3 regions of the Pseudomonas sp. 3MAES_34.3B genome follow, and region 1 is predicted to be linked to each of the others. Evidence: predicted binding sites of a transcription regulator. Region 1 holds the regulator's gene; each other region holds the start of a gene.
The links. Region 1 encodes sigma-54, which starts transcription at its own class of promoters, with help from an activator protein. Its sites were predicted from a motif close to ANTGGCATNNANNTTGCTNT; they were not measured.
Positions count from the first base shown of each region.

Region 2: AC3Z8Y_RS15455 (CmpA/NrtA family ABC transporter substrate-binding protein) is a predicted target of sigma-54. The motif match lies at 5,859-5,878, and genes of this name have one in related genera.
Region 3: glnA (glutamate--ammonia ligase) is a predicted target of sigma-54. The motif match lies at 1,262-1,281, and genes of this name have one in related genera.

Region 1 covers NZ_CM176960.1:4,501,420-4,511,603, reverse strand. Annotated here, with positions in the region: gene tldD (metalloprotease TldD) at 1-456, shown strand, start outside; gene yjgA (ribosome biogenesis factor YjgA) at 487-1,008, opposite strand; gene pmbA (metalloprotease PmbA) at 1,119-2,465, shown strand; gene AC3Z8Y_RS20130 (DUF2753 family protein) at 2,574-3,017, shown strand; gene AC3Z8Y_RS20125 (superoxide dismutase) at 3,019-3,636, shown strand; gene AC3Z8Y_RS20120 (HPr family phosphocarrier protein) at 3,686-3,958, opposite strand; gene rapZ (RNase adapter RapZ) at 3,979-4,836, opposite strand; gene ptsN (PTS IIA-like nitrogen regulatory protein PtsN) at 4,844-5,308, opposite strand; gene hpf (ribosome hibernation-promoting factor, HPF/YfiA family) at 5,315-5,623, opposite strand; gene AC3Z8Y_RS20100 (RNA polymerase factor sigma-54) at 5,753-7,261, opposite strand; gene lptB (LPS export ABC transporter ATP-binding protein) at 7,396-8,121, opposite strand; gene lptA (lipopolysaccharide transport periplasmic protein LptA) at 8,121-8,666, opposite strand; gene lptC (LPS export ABC transporter periplasmic protein LptC) at 8,653-9,225, opposite strand; gene AC3Z8Y_RS20080 (KdsC family phosphatase) at 9,232-9,756, opposite strand; gene AC3Z8Y_RS20075 (KpsF/GutQ family sugar-phosphate isomerase) at 9,756-10,184, opposite strand, start outside.
Region 2 covers NZ_CM176960.1:3,528,022-3,538,205, reverse strand. Annotated here, with positions in the region: gene AC3Z8Y_RS15475 (OmpA family protein) at 1-789, shown strand, start outside; gene AC3Z8Y_RS15470 (bifunctional protein-serine/threonine kinase/phosphatase) at 905-2,578, opposite strand; gene AC3Z8Y_RS15465 (nitrate/nitrite transporter) at 2,575-3,786, opposite strand; gene AC3Z8Y_RS15460 (ANTAR domain-containing response regulator) at 3,979-4,554, opposite strand; gene AC3Z8Y_RS15455 (CmpA/NrtA family ABC transporter substrate-binding protein) at 4,558-5,742, opposite strand; gene AC3Z8Y_RS15450 (quinone-dependent dihydroorotate dehydrogenase) at 5,946-6,986, shown strand; gene rmf (ribosome modulation factor) at 7,089-7,304, opposite strand; gene rlmKL (bifunctional 23S rRNA (guanine(2069)-N(7))-methyltransferase RlmK/23S rRNA (guanine(2445)-N(2))-methyltransferase RlmL) at 7,823-10,027, shown strand; gene AC3Z8Y_RS15435 (diguanylate cyclase) at 10,150-10,184, shown strand, end outside.
Region 3 covers NZ_CM176960.1:5,142,495-5,152,678, reverse strand. Annotated here, with positions in the region: gene glnA (glutamate--ammonia ligase) at 1-1,172, opposite strand, end outside; gene thiI (tRNA uracil 4-sulfurtransferase ThiI) at 1,493-2,947, shown strand; gene typA (translational GTPase TypA) at 3,065-4,873, shown strand; gene AC3Z8Y_RS23130 (SPFH domain-containing protein) at 5,005-5,862, opposite strand; gene AC3Z8Y_RS23125 (NfeD family protein) at 5,891-6,340, opposite strand; gene AC3Z8Y_RS23120 (YkgJ family cysteine cluster protein) at 6,432-6,836, opposite strand; gene AC3Z8Y_RS23115 (glycogen/starch/alpha-glucan phosphorylase) at 7,009-9,462, shown strand; one part of gene AC3Z8Y_RS23110 (IS3 family transposase) at 9,595-10,184, opposite strand, start outside.

The DNA.
Region 1 (10,184 bases):
TACATGCAGGACAAGCTCAATGCCCGGCTGATGGGCGCCGCCGCCACGGGCAACGGGCGGCGTGAGTCCTACGCGCACCTGCCCATGCCGCGCATGACCAACACCTACATGCTGGCCGGGGAGCACGACCCCGAGGAAATCATCAAGTCGGTGAAGAAAGGCCTGTATTGCGCCAACCTCGGCGGTGGCCAGGTGGATATCACCAGCGGCAAGTTCGTGTTCTCCACCAGCGAGGCTTACCTCATCGAGGATGGCGAGATCACCGCACCGGTGAAGGGCGCTACGCTGATCGGCAACGGCCCGGAATGCATGAGCCGGGTGTCGATGGTAGGTACCGACCTGGCGTTGGACAGTGGGGTAGGGACGTGTGGCAAGGACGGGCAGTCGGTACCGGTGGGCGTAGGCCAGCCCACGCTGAAGATCGATGCAATCACCGTGGGCGGCACCGGCGCGTGAGCCGGGCGCCCATGGGCAAGCTGGCGCGGCCTATCTCAGGCCGCGCTGCTGCTCGTCTATCTCGCGAATGTACTTGAAGATCTTGCGGCTCGCCGAAGGCGGCCGGTTGTGCGTGGCTTCGTGCTGGGCGTGGCGCACCAGCGAACGCAGCTGCTGGCGATCGGTTTCAGGGTACTGGGTCACGAAGCTGTCCAGTACCGTATCGTCACCGGCGATCAACCGATCGCGCCAGCGTTCCAGGTTATGGAACCGCTCGTTGTACTGGCGAGTGGACGCGTCCACCTGGTCGAGCAGTTCCAGGATCGCGTCCGTGTCCTGGTCGCGCATGAGTTTGCCGATGAACTGCCTGTGCCGCTTGAGGGCTGCGTTCGCGGTATGTTTCGGTGCTTCTTCCAGGGCCCGGCGCAGCGGCTCCGTGAGGGGCAACTTGGCGAGCAGGTCCGGCTTGAGCGTGGTCAAGCGCTCGCCGAGCTCGGTCAATGCGTGGAGTTCACGCTTGACCTGTGTCTTGCTTTTTCCCTCGCCGAGGGAATCGTCGTATGAATCAACCATGGGGGCCGTCCGCTGATAAACGCCGCCATGATAACCAGTCGGGGGCCGATTGTCCGGCCCGGCCAGCATCGGCCCTTGCCGCGATCCGTATTTGAAGTGTGGAGAATCCCATGAAAGCAGCCGAAAGCGTTGGCCCTCAGGCCCTGCCGCTCCTGCAGCAACAGGTCGAAGAGATCATTGCCGAAGCCCGTCGCCAAGGTGCCAGCGCCTGCGAAGTGGCGGTGTCCCTGGAACAAGGGCTGTCCACCTCGATTCGCCAGCGTGAGGTGGAAACCGTTGAATTCAACCGCGATCAGGGCTTTGGCATAACGCTCTACCTGGGCCAGCGCAAGGGCTCGGCCAGTACGTCGGCCAACGGCCCTGAGGCGATCCGCGAAACGGTGGCCGCGGCATTGGCCATTGCAAAACACACGTCGGAGGACGAAGCCGCCGGCCTCGCGGACGCCGCCCTGATGGCACGCGATCTACTGGCCCTGGACCTGTATCACCCTTGGGATATCAGCCCCGAAGCAAGCATCGAGCTGGCGCTGGCCTGTGAAGCGGCAGCTTTCGATGCCAACCCGCTTATCCGCAACGCTGACGGCAGCCAAGTCTCGACCCATCAGGGTTGCCGGGTATACGGGAACAGCCATGGCTTCATCGGCGGCTACGCGTCGACGCGTCACAGCCTCAGCTGCGTGATGATCGCCGAGAAAGATGGCCAGATGCAGCGCGACTACTGGTACGACGTGAACCGTGAGGGCCATTTGCTGGCTTCTCCGGAGGCCATCGGCCGCAAGGCCGCCGAGCGAGCTGCCAGCCGCCTGGGTGCGCGCCCCGTGCCTACCTGTGAAGTGCCTGTCTTGTTTGCCGCCGAGTTGGCGGGTGGGCTGTTCGGCAGCTTCCTGTCTGCGGTATCCGGGGGCAACCTCTACCGTAAGTCCTCCTTCCTGGAAGGCACGCTCGGCCAACAGCTGTTTCCCGAATGGCTGACGCTTGATGAGCGGCCGCATATGCCCCGCGCTCTGGGCAGCGCAGGGTTCGACGGCGATGGCCTGGCAACCTACGCCAAGCCCTTTGTTGACGGCGGGCGGCTGGTTTCTTACGTGCTGAGCACGTATTCGGGCCGCAAGCTGGGCATGCCGAGCACCGCCAATTCCGGTGGGGTGCACAACCTCTTCGTGACCCATGGCAACGAAGACCAAGCCGCATTGCTGCGTAAGATGGGCCGCGGGTTGCTGGTGACTGAGCTGATGGGCAGCGGGCTGAACATGGTCACCGGTGACTATTCCCGTGGTGCCGCTGGCTATTGGGTGGAAAACGGCGAAATCCAGTTCCCGGTTCAGGAAGTGACCATCGCAGGAAATATGAAAGACATGTTCCGCCAGATTGTGGCGGTAGGGAATGACCTTGAACTGCGCAGCAACGTGCGCACCGGCTCGGTGTTGATCGAGCGTATGACAGTGGCGGGAAGCTGAGCTTTTCATAAATATCCAGCCGCTTCGCTTGAAATGAGATTGATTATCAACTAATAGTCAATCTCATGAGGCGCTTTGCCTCTACGTCAGCTATCGAGCGGAGCGGCCATGGACCATTGGAAACAAACCATTCAGCGCGCCAATGCCCTCTTCGAACAGGGGCAGTGGGTAGAGGCGCGGGAGAATTATCTGCAGGCGCTGGCCTTGGCACAGATCCTTTTCGAGCGTTGGAGCAACGCCGATGAGGCCGTGATGGCCTTCGTGGTCTCGCACCATAACCTGGCGGACCTTCACCTTCATTTGCACCAACCCGAAGAAAGCGCCGAATACCTGTGCGCCGCGCACGAGCACCTGCTTTCCACGGCTGGCCAATCGAACCTGCCTCAACCGCTGCGCGAAGCAGCGCTTCGTCACAGCAATCGCACCTATACGGAACTGCTGGGATTCATCGCCGTCCATGGCGAATACCCCCGCACCTCGAGCTTGCTCGCAGGTGCCATGGGCCTACAGTCGCGCCACACCGGCGCCCATCCGCGATACGGAGTCCACTGACATGCCCCATACCTTGCCTGCACTGCCTTATGACTACAGCGCGCTTGAGCCGCATATCGACGCGCAGACGATGGAAATCCACTACACCAAGCACCACCAGACCTACATCAACAACCTCAATGCCGCCCTGGAGTCGACCGAGTACGCCGAGTGGCCGGTAGAGAAGCTGCTTGCTGAATACGCCACCCTCGACGAAAAACTGAAAGGCCCCGTGGCCAACAATGGCGGTGGGCATGCGAACCACTCGCTGTTCTGGACCGTGATGGCGCCCGCCAGCGGTGGCCAGCCTTCCGGGAACGTGAAAGATGCGATCGAGAGTGACTTGGGTGGCTTCGATGCGTTCAAGGAAGCCTTCACCAAAGCCGCGCTGACACGCTTTGGTAGTGGCTGGGCCTGGCTGAGCGTAACGCCGGAGAAAAAACTGGTGGTTGAAAGCACCGCCAACCAGGACAGCCCGCTGATGAAGGGCAATACGCCGATCCTGGGCCTGGACGTGTGGGAGCACGCTTATTACCTGAAGTACCAGAACCGCCGGCCTGAATACATCGGTGCGTTCTTCAACGTGGTCAACTGGCCTGAAGTCGAAAAACGCTACCAGGCCGCTGTGAACGCGGTGTAACCCCTGCCTTGTAGGCGGCCTCTTCCCGGAAGGTTGAGAGCGCCTACCGTTACTCGCCTTCGTCGAACTTGTCGTTGATCAATCCAACCAACGCGTCGAGGGCTTCCTGTGCCTGCTCGCCCTCGGTGCTAAGGTGGATCTGCGTGCCCTTGCCGGCGGCGAGCATCATGACGGCCATGATGCTTTTGCCGTCGACCAGGCTGGCTTCGGTGCGGCCGACACGAACCTGGCAGGGGAAACGGCCGGCAATGCCGACGAACTTGGCGGCGGCGCGTGCGTGCAAGCCCAGCTTGTTGATGATGGTGATGTCGAGTGCGGGCATTGCGTGGTAAGTCCTTGGGTTCAGGTAAGGTCCCGGTGGCGCACTTGCACGTTCTTCAGGGTACGTTGCAATAGCGAGCCGAGGCGCTCGGTAAGGTAGACCGAGCGATGGTGCCCGCCTGTGCACCCGATGGCAACCGTCACGTAGGCCCGATTGCTCGCGGCGAAGCGAGGCAGCCATTTGAGCAGGTAGGCAGAGATGTCCTGGAACATTTCCTCCACGTCCGGTTGCGCCGCCAAATAGTCGATGACTGGCTGCTCCAGGCCGGAATGCTCTCGCAGCTCGGGCTTCCAGTAGGGGTTGGGGAGGCAACGCACATCGAATACCAGGTCTGCATCAACGGGCATCCCGCGTTTGAAACCGAACGACTCCAGCAGGAAGGCGGTGCCCACATCCGGTTTGTTCAGCAGCCGCAGCTTGAGCGTGTCACGCAGTTGGTAGAGGTTGAGGCTGGTGGTGTTGATTTTCAGGTCGGCCAGGTCGGAAATCGGCCCCAGCAAGTCACTTTCTACCCGGATCGCCTCGGCCAATGAGCGGTCGGCACTGGTGAGTGGATGCCGCCTGCGTGTTTCCGAAAAGCGCTTGAGGAGCGTTTCTTCATCAGCGTCAAGGAACAGCACGTCGCACTGGATGTGCTTCTCTCGTACTTCCTCGAGCAATTCGGGAAAACGTGAAAGATGGCTAGGCAGGTTACGCGCGTCGATGGAGACGGCCACCAGTGGCTGAGCCAGTTCAGTATGGATGATCGCCCGCTCGGCCAGTTCGGGCAGCAGCCCGGCGGGGAGGTTGTCTATGCAGTAGAAGCCATTGTCTTCGAGCACATCGAGGGCGGTGCTCTTGCCGGAGCCGGAGCGACCACTGACGATGATCAGGCGCATGTGAAAGTCACGCGCCGGCCTGGGTGCTTACCACCACCTTATACAGCTCATCGCTGTTGGCGGCAGAACGCAAACGCTCACGCACGTCCTTGCGGTCGAGCATGCTGGCTATCTGGCGGAGTAATTCGAGGTGTGCATCGGTGGCCGCTTCGGGGACCAGCAGCACGAAGATCAGATCTACCGGGGCGCCGTCGATTGCGTCGAAGTCCACTGGTGCGGCCAGGTGCAACAATGCACTCATCGGGCCCTGGCAATTGGCGAGCCGGCAGTGCGGGATGGCAATCCCATTGCCGAAACCGGTGGAGCCGAGCTTTTCCCGGGCGATCAGGGCTTCGAACACAACCTGCTGGCTGACCTGCGGAAGGTCTTTATGGATCAAGGCAGCGATCTGTTCGAGTACGCGTTTTTTACTGCCGCCCGGCACGCCCACGAGGGAGCGGCCGGGGGTCAGGATGTTTTCTAGTCGGATCATCGGGGGTCAGCGAGCGGCCGCACCTTGCAGGTGGCTCTGCTGTTTTTCCTTATACTTGAGCAATTGCCGATCGAGTTTATCAGTGAGAAGGTCGATTGCGGCGTACATGTCGTCGTGTTCTGCCTGAGCTACCACGTCGCACTTGGGAACCCGGAGGGTCGCTTCGACCCGCTGTTTCTGTTTCTCCACTTCCATGATCACCTCTACGTTGGTGATCTTGTCGCAGTGCCGTTCGAGCTTGGCAAGTTTTTCGGTCATGTAGCTACGCATGGCTTCGGTCACATCCAGTTGATGCCCACTGATGTTGACTTGCATACCGCTTCTCCTTATTGCCAGTGCATAAAGAGGCAGGCGAAACCTGCCACTGAAACGCTGGTGGCATCCCGAGGTGCGGCGCTGGCTTACGTGCCTTGTGCCAGCGACTACGCGCGCTTCGGAACCAGGCTACATCAACCGCTTGCGTTCGCTGGACGGCGCAATCCCGAGGGATTCGCGGTACTTGGCGACAGTGCGGCGTGCTACCTGAATGCCCTGTGCCTCCAGTAAACCAGCGATCTTGCTGTCACTCAACGGCTTTTTCTGATTTTCCGCCGCCACCAGTTTCTTGATGATCGCCCGGATGGCTGTGGACGAGCATTCACCGCCTTCCGAGGTGCTGACGTGGCTGGAGAAAAAGTATTTCAGCTCGTATATCCCGCGGGGGGTGTGCATGTACTTCTGCGTCGTTACCCGGGAAATCGTCGATTCGTGCATGCCCACGGCTTCGGCAATGTCATGCAGTACCAGCGGTTTCATCGCCTCGTCGCCGTAATCGAGGAAGCCTCGCTGGTGCTCCACGATCTGGGTAGCCACCTTCATGAGGGTCTCGTTGCGGCTTTGCAGGCTTTTGATGAACCAGCGCGCTTCCTGCAGCTGATTGCGCATGAAGGTATTGTCCGCGCTGCTGTCCGCCCGGCGCACAAAGCCGGCGTATTGGGGGTTTACCCGCAACCGCGGCACAGACTCCTGGTTGAGTTCCACCAGCCAGCGGTCGCTGTCCTTGCGCACGATAACGTCCGGCACCACGTACTCGGGCTCGCTGGACTCGATCTGCGAACCGGGGCGTGGGTTCAGGCTCTGGATGAGCTCGATCACCTGCCGAAGCTCATCTTCCTTGAGCTTCATCTTGCGCATCAGTTGGCTGTAGTCACGGCTGCCGAGCAGCTCGATGTAATCGGTGACCAGCCGCTGGGCCTCGGCCAACCAAGGGGTTTTCGCAGGCAGTTGGCGCAGTTGCAAGGCCAGGCATTCGCCCAGGTTGCGCGCGGCGATCCCGGCAGGCTCGAACTGTTGGATGCGGTGAAGCACGGCTTCGACTTCATCGAGCTCGATGTCCAGTTCGGGGTCGAACGACGCACAGATTTCCTCGAGGGTCTCTTCGAGGTAGCCCTGGTTGTTGATGCAGTCGATCAGGGTGACCGCGATCAGCCGGTCATTGTCGGACATCGGCGCCAGGTTCAGTTGCCACAGCAAGTGGCTCTGCAGGCTTTCTCCAACGGACGTGCGAGTGGTGAAATCCCAGTCGTCGTCATCCCCGCTGGGCAGGCTGCTGGCGCTGGTCTGGTAGATGTCCTCCCAGGCCGTGTCCACGGGAAGCTCATCGGGAATCCGCTCGCTCCAGTCCGCCTCTTCGCCGCCCTCGGGCGCGCTGGAGGTCTCCTGGAAGCTGGTTTCCTGGAAAGGTGTTTCCTGGGGTTCGGCCGGCCCGGAGTGTTCGGCTTTGTCGGCCAGCGGGTCGGCGCTATCGAAGTCGTCGCCGTCTTCCTGGCGTTCGAGCATGGGGTTGGACTCGAGCGCCTCCTGAATCTCCTGCTGGAGGTCCAGGGTAGAAAGCTGGAGAAGGCGGATGGCCTGTTGCAACTGCGGTGTCATCGTCAGTTGCTGGCCCATTTTAAGGACAAGCGATGGTTTCATGGCGTGAGCTTGACACCCTGTTTGCCGGCGCTAGGCGCCATCCACAACGGGCGCTCCAACGGAGCGCCTGAACTTAAGCAAATTATATGCCCGAAACTGCCACGTTTGCCTAGGGGTCTTTACACTTGGAGCCCTTAAAGCCGGAACTCGTGCCCCAGGTACACTTCCTTCACCAGGTCATTGGCAAGGATAGTCGCCGAATCGCCCTCTGCAATCAATTGGCCATCGTTCACAATATAGGCGATTTCACAGATATCCAGGGTTTCGCGTACGTTGTGGTCGGTAATGAGCACGCCGATGCCCTTGGCCTTGAGGTGGTGGATGATCTGTTTGATATCGCCCACGGAGATCGGGTCCACGCCGGCAAAGGGTTCATCGAGCAGGATGAACTTGGGCGCGGTGGCCAGGGCGCGGGCGATTTCCACGCGACGGCGCTCGCCACCGGACAGGCTCATGCCACGGTTGTCACGGATATGCGTGATATGGAATTCCTGAAGCAGGCTTTCCAGTGCCTTGCGCCTGCCGCTGGCGTCGAGGTCCTTGCGGGTTTCGAGGATCGCCATGATGTTGTCCGCCACTGACAGCTTGCGGAAGATCGAGGCCTCCTGCGGCAAGTAGCCAATACCGGCCTTGGCGCGCCCGTGCATGGGCTGGTGGCTTACGTCGAGGTCGTCGATCAGCACCCGGCCCTGATCGGCCTGCACCAGCCCTACGATCATGTAGAAGCAGGTGGTTTTGCCGGCCCCGTTCGGCCCGAGCAGGCCAACGATCTGCCCGCTCTCGATGGAGAGGCTGACGTCCCTCACCACTTGCCGGCTTTTGTAGCTCTTGGCCAGATGCTGGGCCTTCAACGTCGCCATTACTGCGCCTTCTGCGGCTGGTCGGTTTTCTTCTTGGGCTGGATCACCATGTCGATGCGCGGGCGCGGTGCGGTGATCTTGGTGCCCGTGGCACGGCCGGCATTTACCACCTGGCGAACCGTGTCGTACACGATTTTCTCGCCTTCGGAGGTGTTGCCGTCGTTGATGACCTTGGCCTTGTCGATCAGCACGATCCGGTCCTGGGACGCGAAGTACTGGATGGTCACGCCGTAGGCCTGCACGATAGGCTTGTCCACGGCAGGCTTCTGCTCGTAGTAGGCCAGGTTGCCGACGGCGGTGAACACATCCACATCACCATTGGCCGCACGCGTGACGGTCACCTTGTTGCCGGTGATCTTCATGGAGCCCTGGGTGATGACCACGCTGCCGGTATAGACCGCTACACCCTGCTTGTCGTCGAGTTGTGCGTCGTCGGACTGGATGTGGATCGGTTGGTCCCTGTCGGTCGGCAGCGCCAAGGCGTTCACGCTTCCCAGTGCCGCGCCCAGGCCAAGCAGGAAGGGGAGGGTTTTAACGAGCCTCATACTGTCCTCTTACAGTGGACAGCAAGTGGATCTTGCTGTCATTCAAATACGCTTTCATTCCCTTGGCAGTCGTAACGCCACCGGCGCCGTCGATTCTAACGTCTTGGTCGGTTTCCGCATATTGCTTCTGCGGGAAGACCGTGGCGCGCGAGGTGGTGATTACGGTTGTGCGGTTCTTCTGGTCTGTGCGGTTGAGCCGCACGGCGTCGATGAGTTCGACCTGGGTGCCGTCCGGGTTCACCTCGGCACGCTCGCTCACCACATGCCAGGGGAAGGTGGTGCCTCGGTAGACGTCCATGACCGGCTTGGTCACATGGGTGACTTCACTGGCCTTGAGGTGTTCGACCCTGTCGGCGGTCATTTCATACTGCATCTTGCCGTCGGGCAGGTACTGCACGGTGCGGGCGTTGATCGCATAGTAGTCGATGGTACTGGCGTCCACGCTCGCCCGGGGGTTGTCGAGGAACCGCTCGGGGCTGACGTTCCAGTAGCCGATGGCGATCAGCAGCGCCACCACCGGTACTGCAACGGCAAGCGCAAGCAACTTTCGGTTTTGCATGAGCACCTACAGGTATTTGTTCAGCGCGGCGTCCAGGTTCCCCTGGGCGCGCAAAATGAGTTCGCAATATTCGCGGGCAGCGCCTTCGCCGCCCCTGGCCTGGGTGACCCCATGGGCATGCCGGCGAACGAAATCGGCCGCGTTGGCCACCGCCATGCCCAGGCCTACCCGGCGCATCACCGGGAGGTCGGGAAGGTCGTCGCCAAGGTGGGCGACCTGTTCGTATGACAAGCCCAACTGTTCCAGCAAGCCGTCGAGCACCACGAGTTTGTCCTCGCGGCCCTGAAAGAGATGAGGAATCCCGAGGTTGCGGGCGCGGCGCTCGGTGGCCGCGCTGGTGCGGCCACTGATGATGGCTGTGGTAACGCCCGAGGCCATCAGCATTTTGATGCCCTGGCCGTCCAGCGTATTGAACGCCTTCATTTCGCTGCCGTCTTCAAGAAAGTAGAGGCGGCCATCCGTGAGCACGCCATCGACGTCGAAAACGGCGAGTTTGATCCGGCCAGCTCGCTCAAGCAGTGTGCGGTCCATTACACGACCCCCGCACGGAGGAAGTCATGCATGTTGACCGCGCCCACAGGGCGATCGGTGTGATCCACCACCACCAATGCACCGATCTTGTGGTCCTCCATGATTTTCAGCGCCTGGGCGGCGAGCATATCGGCGGTCACCGTCTTGCCATGGGCAGTCATGATCTGCTCGATTGGCGTGGCGTGTACATCCAGGTTGCGGTCCAGGGTTCGACGCAGGTCGCCGTCGGTGAATATACCGGCAAGCCGGCCGTCTTCTTCCAGCACCACCGTCATGCCAAGGCCTTTTCGGGTCATTTCCATCAGTGCTTCGCGCAGCGCAGTGCCACGCGTCACGGTAGGCAGTGCCGCACCGGTGTGCATCAGTTGTTCCACCTTGAGCAACAGGCGACGCCCGAGCGCGCCCCCCGGATGGGAGAACGCGAAATC
Region 2 (10,184 bases), 970 kb from region 1:
GGCGACGCTGCTCTGGACGCCGTATACCACTTCGGTACCCCAGGTGTTGGCCTGCGTCCGTACGTCTCCGCTGGCTTCTCGCAGCAGAGCATCAGCAACGTCGAAGCTCATGGCCACAGCGGCCGTGACCACTCCACCTTCTTCAACGCTGGTGGCGGCGCCAAGTACTACTTCACCGAAAACGTGTACGCACGTGCTGGCGTTGAAGCCATGTACAACATCGACCGTGGCGAGACCGAGTGGGCTCCGAGCGTTGGTGTTGGCGTGAACTTCGGTGGCGGCGCCAAGCAGCAGGAAGAAGTGGCCGCGGCCCCTGCTCCAGTTGCTGAAGTGTGCTCCGACTCGGACAACGACGGCGTTTGCGACAACGTCGACAAGTGCCCGAACACTCCTGCAAACACCACCGTTGACGCTGATGGCTGCCCAGCCGTTGCCGAAACCGTACGTGTTGAGCTGGACGTGAAGTTCGACTTCAACAAGTCGGTCGTCAAGCCTAACAGCTATGCCGACATCAAGAACCTGGCCGACTTCATGAAGCAATACCCGGCTACCACCACCACCGTTGAAGGTCACACCGACTCCGTTGGTACCGACGCTTACAACCAGAAGCTGTCCGAGAAGCGCGCTGCCGCTGTTCGTAACGTTCTGGTCAACCAGTACGGTGTTGAAGGCGCTCGCGTGAACTCTGTTGGCTACGGCGAAACCCGCCCAGTTGCTGACAACGCCACCGACGCTGGCCGCGCGATCAACCGTCGCGTAGAAGCCGAAGTAGAAGCTCAAGCCAAGTAATTTGCGCTGAGCGTCAAAAAAGCCCGGGCAATTGCCCGGGCTTTTTTATTGTCCGCCAAGCCCCCTAGGAGTGGGGGGGCCTGCCATCTGCCGCAGCCTGCGAACCGGTCTCTCATCACCCGTGCAAACACACCAGCGCCACAATCAGGTTCGCCGCCAGCGACAGCAGCGCCACGGTGCGCCAGACCTTCAGCGGCTCACGTTCGAGCAGCGGCCTGCGCACCGCCACAAAGCCCTTCGATTCTCCACGCTGCAGCTCCAGCAGCCACTGCTCGGCGGTTTCGAAGCGCTGGGCGGGGTCAACCTGTACGCTTTTTATCATCAGGGCATCCAGCCATTCGGGGATTTCTGGCCTGTAGCGGCTGGGCGCCGTCGGCTGGCCGAAGCGCGGGCGTTGGAAAGCCTCGATCTCGCCATAGGGATAGTGCCCGGTGAGTGCCTGGTACAGCACCACACCGGCGGCGAACAGGTCTTGGGAGGTGGTGGGGGCCTCACCCTGGAACGCTTCCGGAGCGATATAGCTGGGCGTCCCCGCCACCTGTTGCGTACTCACCGCCGATAGGCCGGGGCAATAGGCCAAGCCGAAATCAAGCACCTTTAACTCATTATCCCCCCTGAACAACAGGTTTTCCGGCTTGAGGTCGCGATGGATCATATTGCGCCGATGCAGCAGCCCCAACGCTTTGAGCAGCCGGTCGGCCAGATGATGCCAGGCGTCCAGTGCCAGCGGGCCTTGACTCAAGCGCTCGGCCAATGTGGCACCGGGGTATTGACGCATGGCGAAATAGAGGTGCTGGCGCCCGGTGCCGCTGTGTACTTCAGGGAAGGCGCGAGCTGCCACACGGCGCAGGAACCACTCCTCCAACAACAAACGCTGCTGCTCCTGATCATCCTCGGCACACTGGGCAGGCAACGTTTTCAGCAGCCAGGGCTCCCCTTCAATATTCAGTACGCGGTAAACCAGCGACTGACGGCTGCGCGCATGAACCCCCTGCACCCGCCACCCCTCGAACAGCTGCCCGGCCTTGAGCATAGGCGGAAGCGGCCACTGGCGCAGCCGGGCGAGATTGTCCGCCAGGTTCACGCTGCCCGGCGACAGCACGCGTACCAGCAGAGCACTGGCGTTGTCCTGGCTACCAGCGGCGTGCGCCAGGCGGACCAGCGTGTCCGCCGCCGCTTGCACCGTTTGCGCCTCACGCAGCACGCTACTGATTTCCCGCTCATGCAGGGCGCTCCACACCCCGTCACTGAGCAGCAGAAACGCCTCGCCGGCGTGCAGATCATCTTCGAGGTAATCCACCAACAGGTGCTGGTCCAGCCCCAGCGCACGCTTGAGCACATGCTGCATGCCCGGCTGGTCCCAAACGTGGTCCTGGCTTAACCGGTGCAAACCCTCCGGCCCCCAGCGGTAGGCGCGGCAGTCACCCACATGGGCGAGGGTGAAGCGGTTGCCACGCACCACCAGTGCCGTGAGGGTGGTGAGCAGCGGCTGGCCTCTGCCATTGGCCTGCAGCCAACGGTTTTGTGCGCCTAGCAACGTGTCCAGCGCACGGCTCACTGGCCAGGTTTCCGGTGTGGCGTAGTAGTCGAGCGCCAGCGCCTGCAGGGTCGCCCGCGCGGCCAGGCCGCCGTCCACGCATTGGCTTACGCCGTCGGCAAGGCCGAACAGGTAACCCTTGCTCGCCGCCAAGGCGGGGGAGGGGGTGACCATGCGCAGCGCATCCTGGTTCTCCGAGCGTGGGCCGGTGGCCGTAGCCTGGGCGCATTCCAGGCGCAGCGTGGTGCTCAAACGCGTGCCGCCGTTACAGCCGCCGCGCCCCAGGTGGTGCGCCAGCGACGCTTCACGCTATGCAGCCCGAACCAGGCCACCACAGCCAGCAGCGCGAAGGTCCACAGCGCCAGCTGATAGCTGCCAGTGTGTTGCTTGATCGCACCCAGGCCCGCAGCGAGCAGGAAGCCACCCACCCCACCCGCCATACCGATCAGGCCGGTCATTACACCGATTTCCTGCCGGAAACGCTGCGGCACCAGTTGGAATACAGCCCCGTTGCCCGCACCCAGGCCCAGCATGGTGACTACGAACAGGGCCAGCGCCGCCACGGAGCTGGGCAGGTTGAAGCCCACCGCGGCCATGCACAGCGCGGCCACGGTATACATCGCCAAGAGGGTGCGAATGCCCCCGAAGCGATCTGCCAGCGCACCGCCCAAGGGCCGCAACAGGCTACCGCCGAATACGCAGGCCGCTGTGTAGTAACCCGCTGTGACAGGGCTTAGCCCGTATTGATCGTTGAAATAACCGGGCAGGGCGCTCGCCAAGCCGATGAAGCCACCGAAGGTGATGGCGTAGAAGAACATGAACCACCAGCTGTCCTTGTCGCCCAGGGCCTTGCTGTAATCGGCCAGCGCCTTGGGTTTGGGACGGTTTGGCGCATTGCGCGCCACCGTGGCGAACACTACCAAAGTGAGTACCAGCGGAATCAATGCAAAGCCGAAGACATTGGTCCAGCCGAACGCCGCGGCCAGCGCAGGTGCAAACAGTGCGGCAAACACGGTGCCTGAGTTGCCCGCGCCGGCGATGCCCATGGCCTTGCCCTGATGTTCAGCCGGGTACCACTGGGATGCCAGAGGCAGCGACACGGCAAAGGATGCCCCTGCCACGCCCAGCCCGATGCCCAGCAGCAGCGCCTGGGTAAAGCTATGGATACCCAGCTGCCAGGCCAGCGCCAGGGAGGCGATAACAATGCACTGGCCAATGATGCCCGCGGTTTTGGGGGATAGGCGATCCGCAGCCCAGCCCATGATCACGCGCAGGATGGCGCCGGCGAGGATAGGCGTGGCCACCAGCAGGCCGCGCTGCTGAGTGGTCAGCTGGAGGTCCGTGGCGATCTGCACGGCCAGGGGGCCGAGGAGGTACCAGACCATGAAGCTCAGGTCAAAATACAGGAACGCTGCAAACAGGGTAGGCGCGTGGCCGGCTTTCCAGAAACTCGTATTCATTGAATACCTCAACGGGCAAGGGGCTCGATCGATGCCCCGGCTTCGGGGGTCTGAAACGCAAAAGACGCCGCTGCCCGACCTGCCTGAACAGGGGGGAGCGACGTCTTTGTCGTTGGCCCGGCAACCGCCATTGGCTGCCCGAGCTGAATGTGGGTAGTACGCTTACGGCTGGAGCAATTCCCGGGCCAGCTTTCAGCCGAGCATCTCGTTCATGGCGATGATCTGCTCGGCGACCTGGATCAGCTTCTGCTGACGGCTCATGGCCTGGCGACGCATCAACGTATACGCTGCCGCCTCGTCACAGGCCTTGAGCTTCATCAACAGGCCCTTGGCCAACTCGATTCGCTTGCGTTCGGCCAGCTGTTGATCCCGGGCGCTTAGCTCCGCCCGCAGCGCCTGGTCGGTTTCGAAGCGGGCGATCGCCACATCCAGGATCGGCTGCAAGCGTTCGGCATGGATGCCCTCCACGATATAGGCGCTCACGCCCGCGCGGATGGCCTGGCGCATCACGTGGGGGTCGTGTTCATCGGTGAACAGCACAATGGGGCTTGGCCGATCACGGTTTACCAGGATCACCTGCTCCATCACATCGCGGCCCGGAGAGTCAGTGTCGATAAGGATCACATCAGGGTGCAGGCGCTCCACTTCCAGGGGCAGATCGATGGTCAGGCCGCTGGCTTCCATTACCTCGAAACCCGCGCCGCTGAGGGCGTTACGCAGCCGCCCCAGCTTCTTCTCGGTGTCGTCGATCAAGAGGATTCGAAGCATGGATCACTCCCCCGCCACATGGCTGATGGTGAAGGCCTTGGCATACCCCTCGGGGTCGCTGCCATCCCAGCGGCTACCGTCGGCGAACACGCTACTGCGGCAATCGGCGGGATCGGCCGCGATACCTGCTGCAAGCGCGGCTTCGCGATACATGGCCAGTTGCTGAACCTGTTCGGCCACGGCGTGATAGTCGGGCGCTTCACGCAGTAGGCCCCAGCGACGGAACTGCGTCATGAACCACAGGCCGTCGGACAGGTAGGGCAGGTTGACGCGCCCTTCGTCGAAAAAGCGTACCGGGTGCGCATCGAGCCAGGCGTGGCCAAGGCCATCTTCATAGCGCCCTTCCAGGCGGGGCAAAATGCGCCCGGGCGGGGCATCAAGGTACTCCCGAGCACTGAGCAGGTGCGCCGTGGCCTCCAGGTTCTGCTCAACGAACCGGCTGGCTTCGAGCACCGCCATGATCAGCATGCGGGCGGTATTGGGGTAGGTGCTGACGAAGTCGCGGGTGCAGGCCAGTGCTTTTTCCGGGTGGTCCGGCCAAATGGCCTGGCTGGTGGCAAGGGTTACCGCCAGATGCTGTTCTACCGCCTCCGCCGCCCAAGGCTCGCCCACGCAAAACCCGTCGATGCGCCCGGCACGCAGGTGGTCGAGCATCATGGGCGGCGGGACCACCACGCTGTCCACCTCGCTCAAGGGGTCGATGCCCTGGCTAGCCAGCCAGTAATTGAGCCACATGGCGTGAGTACCGGTGGGAAAAGTCTGGGCAAAGGTGAGCCGGCGCCCTCCTTGCTGGATGTGCTGTGCAACGCGCCGTGGGGTGTTCACCCCCTCGCCGGCCAGCGTGGCGCAAAGGTTGAGGCTCTGCCCGTTGCGGTTCAGGCCCATCAATACCGCCATGTCCCGCTGGGCGCCACCGCTGATCCCCAGTTGCACGGCATACACCAGCCCATAAAGGGCGTGCGCGACGTCCAGCTCGCCGCTGGCCAGCTTGTCCTGGAGGCCAGCCCAGGAATGCTGGCGCCGCAGGTTGATGTTCAGCCCATAGGGTTGGGCGAAGCCCTGGGTCGCCGCCACCACCACCGAGGCGCAATCAGTGAGGGCCATGTAGCCCAGCTCGATACTGGATTTTTCCGGGCCGTCGCTGCCAGCCACCCAGGCCGTACGTGGGTCTATCGTGTTCGCGGTCATGAATCAGCCTTCTGCAAGCACAACGGCGCCGGGCCGCCTTCCAGGATGGAAGCCAGCCGCGACGCCGTTGTCGTTGATACGTGTGGGAAGCCTCCATGGCTCCATGCGCAGGGAGCGCAGCAATCGCTATGCCAGTGCCGACAAAACCGGCCAAGGCCTATATACTGCCGGCTGTTTTTCGACCCATGCCGAGCAAGCCGACCATGTACGACCTGGCCCGCCAGATCCTGTTCAAACTGTCCGCGGAAACCTCCCACGACCTTTCCCTGGACCTCATCGGCGCCGGCGGGCGGCTGGGGCTCAACCGGTTGCTGGCCAAGCCGCCTGCGCGGCTGCCTACCACGGTAATGGGGTTGCACTTCCCCAACCCGGTCGGCCTCGCGGCGGGCCTGGACAAGAACGGCGCGGCCATCGACGGCTTCGCGCAGCTGGGCTTCGGCTTCGTTGAAATCGGTACCGTCACCCCGCGCCCACAGCCAGGCAACCCGAAACCAAGGTTGTTTCGCCTGCCTGAAGCCACCGCCATCATCAACCGCATGGGGTTCAACAACCTTGGCGTGGACAACCTGATCGCGCGGGTGAAAGCCGCCCGTTACGAAGGCGTGCTGGGGATCAACATCGGGAAGAACTTCGACACGCCCGTGGAGCGTGCCCAGGACGATTACCTCCTGTGCCTGGACAAGGTGCACGAGCACGCCAGCTATGTGACGGTGAACGTCAGCTCGCCGAACACCCCGGGGCTGCGCAGCCTGCAGTTCGGAGATTCGCTCAAGGCACTGCTCGAAGCACTGGCCACACGCCGCGAGGCCCTTGCCCTGGCCAGCGGCCGCCGTGTTCCGCTGGCCATCAAGATTGCCCCGGACATGACCGACGAAGAAACCGCCCAGGTGGCCGCCGCGCTGTTGGCGACCGGCATGGATGCCGTGATCGCGACCAATACCACGCTGTCGCGCGAAGGGGTACAGGGCTTGCCCCATGGCGAGGAAGCGGGTGGGCTGTCGGGCGCTCCGGTGCGGGAAAAGAGTACCCACACCGTTCGAGTGCTGGCGGGGGAGCTCAAGGGGGCTATCCCGATCATCGCCGCAGGTGGCATTACCGAAGGGGCGCACGCCGCAGAGAAGATGGAAGCGGGCGCGAGCCTGGTGCAGGTATACTCGGGCTTCATTTACCGCGGCCCGGCACTGATTCGCGAGTCGGTAGATGCCATTGCCGCATTGCCCGGCATGATGCGCCCGGCGGTCTGAAGCGGGGGGGCCGCCAGGGCGCCCCCGTTGGATGGCCGGGCTACCAGGGTAGCCCGTGCCGCCGCCCGATCAGGCGGCATGGAGGAGAAAGCCTGTCGGGTGTCAGCCGACCGCGTGAAGTTCGTTGAGCCTATGTAGGCCGGCCGTACCGGTCATGCCATCCCAGTTGTCGCCGCGCCCTTCTCGCCAGCCGTTGATCCATGACTGGCGAACCGATGGTAGGGTGAAGGGACACAGTTCCCGGGATTTGCCACTGATGCCGTGATGATAGCCGCGAAGAAATGCTCGTTCCAACGGATCACGCTTGAGTCTTCTCATAGGGTGTAGCCCTCGTTTGTTGACTTATGTCCCGTCGGCCACTGCTGGGCCGGGCAGTAATCGACTGCCGGTGATAAGGGCCTGCTGCCGGCGTGGCAGGCCATGGAAGGCCACACCGTTGCAGCATGGCCTGGGGTCAGTTCTAAACAACCTTGGCGGCCGAGGGAATGAACGATTTGTAATAAGATGTTCATGTTTAGCGCATCCAGCCATAAGCACGGGCCGGGTGCCACTGATGATTCAGGACGCAAGCCCCTGATTTAAACCGATTCAGCGTGCACATCGTTGTTGGTCGGGCTTGGAAATAAATGTTTCATCTGGTGCCATGCTGGCGACGAGAGGTCGCCTGTGGGTGTGCCGAAAGGAGTTTTCGAACTGCCTGAACGTCTAATCCTTTTTTACGCAAGGGGCGTTCGAGGTGGGAGGCACGGGGTGTGCCAAGGCGGCGCTGGCTGAAACAGCGCTCGATCAACCAGCCGAGGGATGCGTTCCCCGGCCTAATGCACAGGCGTTATCGAATGTCCGATGTTTTTGAGTTGTACCTTACCTGCCCCAAAGGCCTGGAAGGCCTGCTGGCCACGGAAGCCGCCGAATTGGGGCTGACCGAAGTGCGGGAACATACCGCGGCCGTACGCGGCGAGGCCACCATGGAAACCGCCTACCGGCTGTGCCTCTGGTCCCGTCTGGCGAATAGGGTACTGCTGGTGCTCAAGCGGTTTTCCATGAGCAACGCCGAGGACCTGTACCACGGCGTGCGCGAGGTAGAATGGGCCGAGCACCTGGACCCTGCAGGCACGCTCGCCGTCGAGTTCAGCGGGCATGGTTCGGGTATCGACAACACCCACTTCGGTGCGCTCAAGGTCAAGGATGCGATCGTTGACAGCCTGCGCGGGCCGGACGGCCAGCGGCCGGGTATCGACAAACTCAACCCGGACCTGCGTATTCACCTGCGCCTTGATCGTGGTGAAGCCATTCTGTCGCTGGACCTTTCCGGGCATAGCCTGCACCAGCGAGGCTACCGCCTGCAGCAAGGTGCGGCGCCACTGAAGGAAAACCTGGCAGCCGCCATTCTGGTACGTGCGGGATGGCCGCGCATTGCCGCGGAAGGCGGAGCGCTGGCGGACCCTATGTGCGGTGTGGGCACGTTCCTGGTGGAAGCCGCGATGATGGCCGCTGATCTGGCGCCCAACCTGCGCCGTGAACGCTGGGGCTTCAGCGGCTGGCTGGGCCATGTGCCTGCCGTATGGCGCAAGGTGCATGACGAAGCAAGTGACCGCGCCCGTGAAGGCCTGGCACGCAAGCCGGCGTGGATACGTGGTTACGAAGCCGACCCGCGGCTGATTCAGCCGGCCCGAAACAACATCGAGCGCGCCGGGCTGAGCGAGTGGGTAAAGATCTACCAAGGTGAACTGGCGACGTTCGAGCCCCGGCCAGACCAGAATCAGAAAGGCCTTGTGGTGTGCAACCCTCCCTATGGCGAGCGCCTGGGCGACGAGGCCAGCCTGGTGTACCTGTACCAGCACCTGGGCGAGCGCTTGCGGCAGGCGTGCCTCAACTGGCAGGCGGCAATCTTTACCGCCGCGCCGGACTTGGGCAAGCGCATGGGTATTCGCAGCCACAAGCAATATGCCTTCTGGAACGGCGCGCTGCCGTGCAAGCTGTTGTTGCTCGACGTACTCCCCCAGCAATTCGTGACCGGTGAGCGCCGTGCCGCTACAGGCCCGGCCAGCGACGCCGATACGGCGCCAGCGCCTGCTGCTGCGCCAGTGGCTGCCCCGGCGCGCCTCAGCGAAGGCGCGCAGATGTTCGCCAACCGCCTGCAGAAAAACCTCAAGCAGCTGGGCAAGTGGGCGCGCCGCGAGCAGGTGGAATGCTACCGGGTGTATGACGCGGACATGCCGGAGTACGCGTTCGCCATCGACCTTTACCAAGGCTGGGTGCATGTGCAGGAATATGCCGCGCCCAAGTCCATCGACCCTCAAAAGGCGCAGACCCGCCTGTTCGATGCCTTGGCGGCGATTCCTGTCGCGCTGGGTGTCGACCCGCAGAAAGTGGTGCTCAAGCGCCGCGAACGGCAGAGTGGTACCCGCCAATATGAACGGCAGGCCACGCAGGGCACGTTCATGGAGGTCAACGAGGCCGGCGTCCGGCTGCTGGTGAACCTCACGGACTACCTTGATACGGGGCTATTCCTCGACCACCGGCCGATGCGCTTGCGCATTCAACGGGAAGTCACCGGCAAGCGGTTCCTGAATTTGTTCTGCTACACCGGCGCCGCTACGGTGCATGCGGCAAAAGGTGGCGCACGGGCTACCACCAGTGTGGACCTGTCCCGCACGTACCTGGACTGGGCGCGCCGAAACCTGGCGCTGAACGGTTTGTCCGAGCGGCATCAGCTGGTACAGAGCGATGTGATGGCCTGGCTCGAGGAAAGCCGCGAGGAGTACGAGCTGATCTTCATTGATCCGCCGACGTTCTCCAATTCCAAACGCATGGAAGGGGTGTTCGACGTGCAGCGTGATCATGTGCGGCTGCTGGACCTGGCGATGGCGCGGCTGGCCAAGGGCGGCGTGCTGTACTTCTCCAACAACTTCCGCCGCTTTGCCCTGGATGAGAGCGTGGCAGCGCGTTACAGCGTGGAGGAAATCAGCCGGGATACCATCGACCCCGACTTCGCTCGCAATGAGCGCATCCACCGCGCATGGCGAATTCAGGCGCGGTAACCGCCCACCTTCTATCTGATAGCGGCGGCGGCGTGCACTGGCTACTAGGCAAACTAGTGGCCAGTGGCTATAAGTCTCTCGGGCCTTTCGATCAGGCCCACCGGCTTTCAGAGTAAATGGTTATGTTCCCCCGCACCCACCGGCCTAAGATCCTCGG
Region 3 (10,184 bases), 640 kb from region 1:
GCATCGCCAGGGTGGGTCTTGTTCTGGATACCGTCCAGGCCGGCCATCAGCAGCGCGGCGAAGGCCAGGTACGGGTTGGCAGCCGGATCCGGGAAGCGTGCTTCGATACGGCGGCCTTTCGGGCTGTTCACGTAAGGAATGCGGATGGACGCGGAGCGGTTGCGAGCCGAGTAGGCCAGCATCACCGGAGCTTCGAAACCAGGGACCAGGCGCTTGTACGAGTTGGTCGATGGGTTGGTGAAGCCGTTCAGTGCCTTGCCATGCTTGATGATGCCGCCGATGAAGTACAGGGCGGTATCGGACAGGCCGGCATAGCCTTCGCCAGCGAAGGTGTTCTTGCCATCCTTGGAGATGGACATGTGCACGTGCATACCCGAGCCGTTATCGCCATACAGGGGCTTGGGCATGAAGGTCGCGGTGCGGCCGTAGGCATCGGCAACGTTGTGAACAACGTACTTCAGGGTTTGGGTTTCGTCGGCTTTCTTCACCAGGGTGTTGAACTTGACGCCGATTTCGTTCTGGCCGGCAGTCGCCACTTCATGGTGGTGAACTTCAACGGTCAGGCCCATTTCTTCCAGGGCATTGCACATCGCGGTGCGGATTTCGTGGTCGTGATCGACCGGTGGAACCGGGAAGTAGCCGCCTTTCACGCCTGGGCGGTGGCCCTTGTTGCCGCCGTCCACGTCCTGATCGGTCATCCAGGAAGCTTGTTCGGAGAAGATCTTGAACATCGAGCCGGAGATGTCGGACTTGAACTTCACTTCGTCGAAGATGAAGAATTCTGGCTCCGGGCCTACGAATACGGTGTCACCGATGCCGGTGGACTTGAGGTATTCCTCGGCGCGGTGGGCGATGGCGCGCGGGTCGCGATCGTAACCTTGCATGGTGGAAGGTTCGATGATGTCGCACACCAGGATCAGCGTCGGCTCTTCGGTGAACGGGTCCAGCACGGCGGTTTCGTCGTCTGGCAGCAGGATCATGTCGGACGCTTCGATGCCTTTCCAGCCGGCGATGGAGGAGCCGTCGAACATCTTGCCGACTTCAAAGAAGTCATCATCCAGAGCGTCGCGAGCCGGCATGGTGACGTGCTGCTGCTTGCCTTTGGTATCAGTGAAGCGCAGATCAATCCATTTAACGTCATGATCTTTGATGAGTTGAACCGACTTCGACATGTTGTCCTCCGGGTGGATGGGGACGGACTGTGCGCCCCTGGATTCAGTGCTGCCGCCGCATACTCGGCCAAGGCAACCTGCCTCACAAGGGAGCAATTTGCATGCCAGTGCCCCGAGATGGGCATGGCTCGAAAAAAGCCCGCTTTTGCGGGACTTACAGACGGCGTACGAAAAAGGCCCGCACCTTAACGGGGCGGCGCTCGTTTGTAGCGTCCCAAAATGGTGCTTTCCGAGCTTTCGACAGATAGTTGGTCAAACCTTGAACAATTTCCGATATAATGCTGCCCCTTTTTTCAGCTGGGCCATTGCGCGCGCTGTTCATGAAATTGATCGTTAAAGTCTTCCCCGAGATCACCATCAAAAGCCGGCCGGTGCGAAAGCAGTTCATCCGCCAGCTGGCGAAGAATATCCGCGCGGTGGTGCGTGACCTGGACCCCGGTATTGCGGTAACGGGCGTGTGGGATAACCTCGAGGTTCAAACGAAAGTCACCGACGCCAAGGTGCTTAAGGAGCTGATCGAGCGCCTGAGCTGCACACCGGGCATTACCCACTTCCTGCAAGTGGATGAATACCCCCTGGGTGACTTTGACGACATCGTGGCCAAGTGCAAGGCCCACTTCGGCCACCTGCTGCCCGGCAAGCGTTTCTCCGTGCGCTGCAAGCGCGGGGGGCGGCACGATTTCACTTCTATGGACGTCGACCGCTACGTTGGCAGCCAGCTGCGCCAGCAATGCGGCGCGGCCGGTATCGACCTCAAGCACCCCGAGGTTGTGGTGCGGATGGAAATCCGCGACAAGCGCCTGTTCGTGATTCACAACCAGCACAAGGGCATCGGCGGCTATCCATTGGGCGCGCTGGAGCAAACCCTCGTGTTGATGTCCGGCGGGTTCGATTCCACCGTGGCGGCCTATCAAATGATGCGCCGCGGGCTGATGACCCACTTCTGCTTCTTCAACCTCGGCGGCCGTGCCCACGAGCTGGGCGTGATGGAAGTCGCGCATTACCTGTGGAAGAAGTACGGCAGCTCTCATCGGGTGCTGTTCATCAGCGTGCCCTTCGAAGAGGTGGTTGGCGAAATCCTCGCCAAGGTGGACGACAGCCAGATGGGCGTTATCCTCAAGCGGATGATGCTCCGCGCTGCCAGCCGCATGGCCGAGCGCCTCGAAATCGACGCGCTGGTCACCGGCGAGGCGATTTCCCAGGTGTCCAGCCAAACACTGACCAACCTGGCAGTGATCGACTCGGTTACTCCTACGCTTGTCCTGCGGCCGTTGCTTGCTACTCACAAGCAGGACATCATCGACACCGCGGTCGAGATCGGCACCGCCGATTTCGCCAAGCACATGCCTGAATATTGCGGCGTGATCTCGGTGAACCCGACTACCAGCGCGCGCGGTTATCGCATCGAGCGCGAAGAGCAACGCTTCGACATGGCCGTGCTGGAAAGCGCCCTCGAGCGTGCGCGCCTTGTCTCGATCGACAACGTGATCGACGAGCTGGGCAAGCAGGTGGAGATCGAAGAAGTCGCCGAAGCCCTGGCCAGTCACGTCGTGCTCGACATTCGTCACCCCGATGCCCAGGAAGACGACCCATTGGCCCTGGAAGGGGTCGAAGTTCGTACGTTGCCTTTCTATGCGTTGAACAGCCGGTTCAAGGATCTCGATCCCGCCCGGCAATACCTGTTGTATTGCGACAAAGGTGTCATGAGCAGGCTGCATGCTCATCACCTGCTCAGCGAGGGGCACGCCAATGTGCGCGTTTATCGCCCGGCCTAGGAGGGGCCTCGGCGGCTGGAGCCGCCACCGCCCACCCGACCGCGCGCAGTGATTGCGCGTTTTGATCGGCCGCTGCCTTGAGCCGGCCCCACCGTATTCATCATCGAGATATACCCTGTGAGAGATAAGCTTCGTAACATCGCCATCATCGCCCACGTTGACCATGGTAAAACCACCCTGGTCGACAAGCTCTTGAAGCTGTCCGGCACCCTGGACCGCAAGGAGCTGAACGACGAGCGCGTGATGGACAGCAACGACCAGGAAAAAGAGCGCGGCATTACCATTCTGGCCAAGAACACTGCCGTCAAGTGGAACGACTACGACATCAACATCGTGGACACCCCCGGCCACGCCGACTTCGGCGGTGAGGTCGAGCGCGTGATGTCCATGGTGGACTCGGTGCTGCTGCTGGTCGATGCCCAGGACGGCCCGATGCCACAAACCCGTTTCGTGACCCAGAAGGCGTTCGCCGCTGGCCTGCGTCCGATCGTGGTCATCAACAAGGTCGACCGCCCGGGTGCAGATCCGGACAAAGTCGCCAGCCTGATGTTCGACCTGTTCGACAACCTGGGTGCCACCGAAGAGCAACTGGACTTCCCGATCGTCTACGCCAGTGCCCTGAACGGTATCGCTGGTCTGGACTACAACGACATGTCCGACAACATGGACCCGCTGTTCGAGGCCATCGTGAAACACGTGCCGGCCCCTAAGGTCGACCTCGAAGGCCCGTTCCAGATGCAGATCTCTGCACTGGACTACAACAGCTTCCTGGGTGTGATCGGCATCGGCCGCATCGCTCGCGGCCGCGTCAAGGCCAACAGCCCGGTAGTCGCCATCGACGCCGAAGGCAAGAAGCGCAACGGCCGTATCCTCAAGCTGATGGGCCACCATGGCCTGCATCGCGTTGACGTGGATACCGCTGAAGCGGGCGACATCGTGTGCATCAGCGGCATGGACCAGCTGTTCATCTCCGACACCCTGTGCGATCCACAGAACGTCGAGGCCATGAAGCCTTTGAGCGTGGACGAGCCGACCGTGAGCATGACCTTCCAGGTCAACGACTCGCCGTTCTGCGGCAAGGAAGGCAAGTTCGTCACCAGCCGCAACATCAAGGAGCGTCTGGAAAAAGAACTGCTGCACAACGTTGCCCTGCGTGTTGAAGAAACCGACAGCGCCGACAAGTTCAAGGTCTCCGGCCGTGGTGAGCTGCACCTCTCGGTACTGATCGAAACCATGCGCCGCGAAGGCTTCGAACTGGCTATCTCCCGCCCTGAAGTGGTTATCAAGGAAGTGGATGGCGAGAAGCAGGAACCCTACGAAAGCGTGACCATCGACATCGAAGAACAGCACCAGGGTGCTGTGATGGAACAGATGGGCCTGCGCAAGGGCGACCTGAGCAACATGGTGCCGGACGGTAAAGGGCGCATCCGCCTGGAATACACCATCCCGGCGCGTGGCCTGATCGGCTTCCGCAACAGCTTCCTGACCATGACCTCCGGCAGCGGTATCCTCACCGGTACCTTCAGCCACTACGGCCCGATCAAGGCCGGCGATGTTACCAACCGCCAGAACGGCGTACTGGTTTCCATGGCTACCGGCAAGGCGCTGACCTACTCGCTGGAAACCCTGCAGGACCGCGGCAAGCTGTTCCTCGAGCCTGGCCAGGAAATCTACGAAGGCCAACTGGCGGGCATCAACAGCCGTGACAACGACCTGGTGATCAACCCCACCAAGGGCAAGAAGCTCGACAACATGCGCGCTTCGGGCAAGGACGAGACCATCGCCCTGGTTCCGCCAATCAAGTTCACCCTTGAACAGGCTCTGGAATTCATCGCTGACGATGAGCTGGTTGAAGTAACGCCGAAGTCGATCCGCCTGCGCAAGAAAGTACTGAACGAGAACGAGCGCAAGCGCGCCTCGAAGTAAGTTCCTTGCAATGAAAAAGCCCGGCGAATGCCGGGCTTTTTTATGGGCTGCGCCTGACCATTGTGGGAGCGCGGCGTGCCGAAGGCGGAGCTCGCGAAGCAGGCACCGCGTATTCGGGACGATCCTGTTCGCTAGCGCTTCACCCGCCCCATCAACCCACCGATGGTGTCCTGAATATCGGCCGGCAGCACAATCGTTTTGGCATTGTTGCTGGTCGCCAGTTTTTCCATGGCACTGATGTACTTCTCGCCCAGCAGGTAAATCATCGGGCCGGTATCGCTGCCGATGGCGGCTTTCACCCGTTCGATGGCCTGGGCCGAGGCGTTGGCCAGGGTGACTTGGGCGTCACCGTCGCGCTTGGCCGATTCCAGGCGGGCCTCCGCTTCCAGAATTGCTGCTGTCTTCGCGCCCTCAGCGCGGGTGACGGTCGCCTTGCGCTCCCGTTCGGCCGCGGCTTGCAGCTCCATCGCGCGCTGCATCGACTCGGACGGCTTGATGTCCTGGATTTCCACCGAGCGAATAGTGATACCCCAGTCGATGGTTTGCTCGGACATGGCTTCGCGCAGCAATGCCTTGATCTTGTCCCTGGACGACAGGGCTTCATCCAGGTCCATCCCACCGATGATTGAGCGCAGGCTGGTCATGGTAAGGCTGCGTACGGCCTGGTCGTAGTCCTCGATGCCATAAGCGGCCTTGGTAGGGTCGGTGATTTTGGCAAAGCACAGTGCATTGGCGAGCAGCACGGCATTGTCCCGGGTGATGACCTCTTGCTGCTGGATGTCGAGGATCAGGTCCTTCGTGCTCATCTTGTAGCTGACCGTATCCATATACGGGATAAGGAAGTTCAGGCCGGGCTTGAGGGTAACGCGGTAGCGGCCCAGGCGCTCGACGATCCACTCCTGCCCCTGAGGCACCAGGCGCACACCCTTGGCGATGGTGACCACAATGAACACGAGAAGAATGAAGGGAATGATGAATGCGGCGTTCATGGAACCTCCTTGCTCGAAATAAAAACGTTCAACCAGCGTTGTTCGGGCCCACGCGCACGAGGTTGCCTTCCACGGCGAGTACGCGCACACGTTCCCCGGCGAGGATCTCGGTGTCGGCGACACATGGCCATTCCTCGGCACCCATCAACGGCTTTTGAAAGCGGACCTTGCCGCGTTGAAAGGGAGTGACGGAAAGGGTGACCAGGCCTACTTCACCCAGCGCGTCTTCGGCGGACCATTGCGGCCCCCGCTGAACCCCGGCCCGAAATACCTTGAACCAGAGCAGCGCCAGCCCCACCGAGGCGGCGCTCCACACCAGTATCTGCACCCCGACGCCGGTGGCCGGGGCCAGCCAGAGTACGAACGCAACCAGCAGCGCGCCCAGACCGAACCAGACAACGAAGAACGACGTGACCACCAGCTCCAGCAACACCAGGGCCACGCCGGCAACCGCCCAATACCACCATTGGATATCCATAACATTCTGCCTGTGTGAACAGGGCGAAATGGTGACGCCTGCACCACCGTTTAGGAAGCGCTGCGTTGGGTGGATTTATTCGGGATGTTTCTCAGCGTGCGAGCGGCTTGGGTTTGTAGGCGCAATAGCCCGGGCGGGGACCGATCTTCGGGTGGTTGCGGCAGGTATCGGGGCGCTTTTCGTAGATGGTGCACAGGCGGCTTTTGCGATCCAGGTACAGGCAATCGTCGTTGCTCATTCGCGCCAGGGTGAAGATGCCGCTTTTCTGATTGAAGCGGTCAACGATGCCTTCCTTTTGCAGCCGCTTGGCGACGTTCTTCGGGGGCTCGTCTTTCTCGAACTCATCCACCACGCCAATACGGATCAGGTCCTTGATACGTACTTCCACTGGGAGGGTGCAGCAGGTCGACATGCAGCCGCCACACATGTGGCTGGCGTACTTCTGCCAGGTTTCGAGGCGGTCGAGCTCGGCGGCGGCAATCAGGGCGGGTTTCATGGTGGCGTATCTGCAGGATCGGGCGCGCGATGATACCTGCACTGGCCATAGGTTCAATCGCTGTTCATGCCATTTCTGCCAAGAGTTTTCTCGAACCCGGCCTACCACCCCCTGTCGAACGGTCTAGGCTGATTGCACCAGCGAAGGTTTTTTTACGCATTGAGGGCTTCAAATGTCTCAGGAACCGCTTACCCGAAAAGTCAAAGTCGATGTGGACGAATTTCGTGCCGCTGTACTCGCCAAACTGACCTACGCGGTTGGCAAGGACCCGGAACATGCATTCGATCACGACTGGTTCGAGGCTATTGCGCTTGCCGCCCGGGACCATATGGTCGATCACTGGATGGACCACACCCGTCAGATTTATCGCAGCCAGCAGAAGCGCGTGTATTACCTCTCACTCGAGTTTTTGATCGGCCGTTTGCTGGTCGACAGCTTGAGCAACATGGGCATCCTGGACGTGGCGCGTGAGGCATTGGACGGCTTGGGTGTGGACCTCGACAAGATCCGCTTGCTCGAGCCTGACGCTGCCTTGGGCAACGGCGGCCTCGGGCGCCTGGCAGCCTGCTTCATGGAGAGTATGTCTACCCTGGGCGTGGCCGCGCACGGCTATGGCATTCGCTACGAGCACGGGCTGTTCCGCCAGGCAATCATCGACGGCTGGCAACAGGAGCAGACCGAGAACTGGCTGGATTTCGGCAACCCCTGGGAGTTCGAGCGGCCCGAAGTGATTTACCCGATCAGCTTTGGCGGCCATGTAGAGGCAACGATAGAAAGCGACGGTAGCGCGCGGCAGGTATGGCGCCCGGGCGAAACCGTACGGGCGGTGGCTTACGACACCCCGGTGGTGGGCTGGAAAGGTGCGAGCGTGAACACCTTGCGGCTGTGGCGCGCGCGCGCCATGGAAGAACTCCACCTGGAGCGTTTCAACGCCGGCGACCACCTCGGTGCCGTTGCGGACGTAGCCCGCGCCGAGAGTATTTCCCGCGTGCTGTACCCCGCTGATAGTACCGAGGCGGGGCAAGAGCTTCGGCTGCGTCAGGAATACTTCTTCGTGTCTGCCTCGCTGCAGGACCTGATGCGCCGCCATGTGAACATGCACGGCACGGTGAATTCGCTGGGCGAGCATGCCTCCATCCAGATGAACGACACTCACCCGTCGATCGCGGTGGCCGAACTGATGCGGTTGCTGGTGGACATCCATCAGCTGAGCTGGGACGAAGCCTGGAAAGTCACGGTCGATACCCTGTCCTATACCAACCACACCTTGCTGCCAGAAGCGCTCGAAACCTGGCCTGTGGGCCTGATGGAGCGGATGCTGCCACGGCACATGCAGATCATTTACCTGATCAATGCCCAGCACATCGACGGCCTGCGCGCCAAGGGCACCGACGATGTGAACCTGCTGCGCACGGTATCGCTCATCGAGGAAGAACACGGCCGCCGCGTGCGCATGGGCAACCTGGCATTCCTGGGTTCGCATAGCGTGAATGGCGTGTCGGCGCTGCATACCGACCTGATGCGCAGCACAGTGTTTTCCGATCTCAACAAGCTGTACCCGGAGCGCATCAACAACAAGACCAACGGCATTACCTTCCGCCGCTGGTTGTACCAGAGCAACCCCAAGCTGACGTCGATGCTGGTGGACAAGCTGACCGAAGCCGTACTGGATGACCCCGAGGGCAACCTCAAGGGGCTGGAGCCCTTCGCTGACGATGCGCTGTTCCAGCGCCGCTTCGCCGAACAGCGGCTGCACAGCAAGGAGGCGCTGGCGCGGATCATCCAGGACCGCCTGGGCGTGGCGGTAGACCCCAAAGCGCTGTTCGACGTGCAGGTCAAGCGTATCCACGAGTACAAGCGGCAGTTGCTCAACCTGCTGCATACCGTTGCGCTGTACCAAGCCATTCGCGCAACCCCGGAAAAACCCTGGGTGCCACGCGTGAAGATCTTTGCCGGCAAGGCCGCAGCCAGTTATCACCAGGCCAAGTTGATCATCAAGCTCGCCAACGACATTGCCCGTACCATCAACAACGACCCCACGGTACGTGGCCTGTTGAAGGTAGCGTTCCTGCCCAACTACAACGTGAGCCTGGCCGAAAGCATCATCCCGGCGGCGGACCTCTCCGAGCAGATTTCTACCGCGGGGTATGAAGCTTCCGGTACCAGCAACATGAAGTTCGGGCTCAACGGGGCACTGACCATCGGCACCCTGGACGGGGCGAACGTGGAGATGTGCGACCACGTAGGCGCAGAGCACATGTTCATCTTTGGTCTGAAGGCGGACGAAGTGGAAGCCCGCAAGCACAGCGGCGACCACAGCGCTCACCAGGAAGTGGCCAATTCGCACCGGCTCAACGACGTACTGCAGGCGATCCGCGGCGGCGTGTTCTCCCCGGATGATCCGTCACGCTATGTGGGCCTGGTGGACAGCCTGCTCAGCTACGACAACTTCCTGGTATGCGCGGACTTCGAATCCTATTGGGCGGCGCAAATGAAAGTGGAAGAGTTGTGGCGGCACCCGAAACAGTGGTGGCGCTCGGCAATCCTCAACACCGCGCGGATGGGTTGGTTCTCCTCGGACCGTACGATCCGCGAGTACGCCAAGGAGATCTGGAAAGCGTTGTAATTCCCGGGTTCTGCCCGGTCTTGAAGCGTACCTCCGTGGGAGCCGGCGGGGTCGGCCATCCGGCGAAAGCTCGCGAAGGGGCAAAAAATATTCGCGAGCTTTGGCATGCGCCCATAAAGTTGGACGAGTAAATCAGGCTGCTGCGGCCTGGGTCCTGTACGCCACAGGGCTCAGGCCGTCGAGCTTCATCTTGATGCGGTAATGATTGTAATAGTGAATGTATTCCTCAATCGCCGTCCATAGCTGATCGATGCTGGTAAAGCGCTCCCGGTAGAAGAACTCCGTCTTGAGCGTGCCGAAAAAACTTTCCATGGCCGCGTTGTCCAAGCAGTTACCTTTGCGCGACATGCTCTGTTCCAGACCCGCTGCCTGTAGCCGGTCGCGGTACTCCTGATAGCGGTAGTGCCAGCCCTGATCCGAGTGCAGCAGCGGCGTGGCACCGTCCGGCAAGCGCTTCAGAGCCTGCTCCAACATTTGCCCCACCAGCGCATACTGTGGGCGTTCGGCGAGCTGATAGGCCACGATCTCGCCGTTGTACAAGTCCAGCACGGGCGACAGGTACAGCTTTTCACTGCCCACCTTGAACTCGGTCACGTCGGTCACCCACTTCTGATTCGGCGCCTCGGCCTTGAAATTCCGGGCCAGCAGGTTGGGCGCGGCTACCCCTATCAGGCCGTTGTACGACTTGTACCGCTTGGGTCGTACCTTGCATTGAAGCCCCA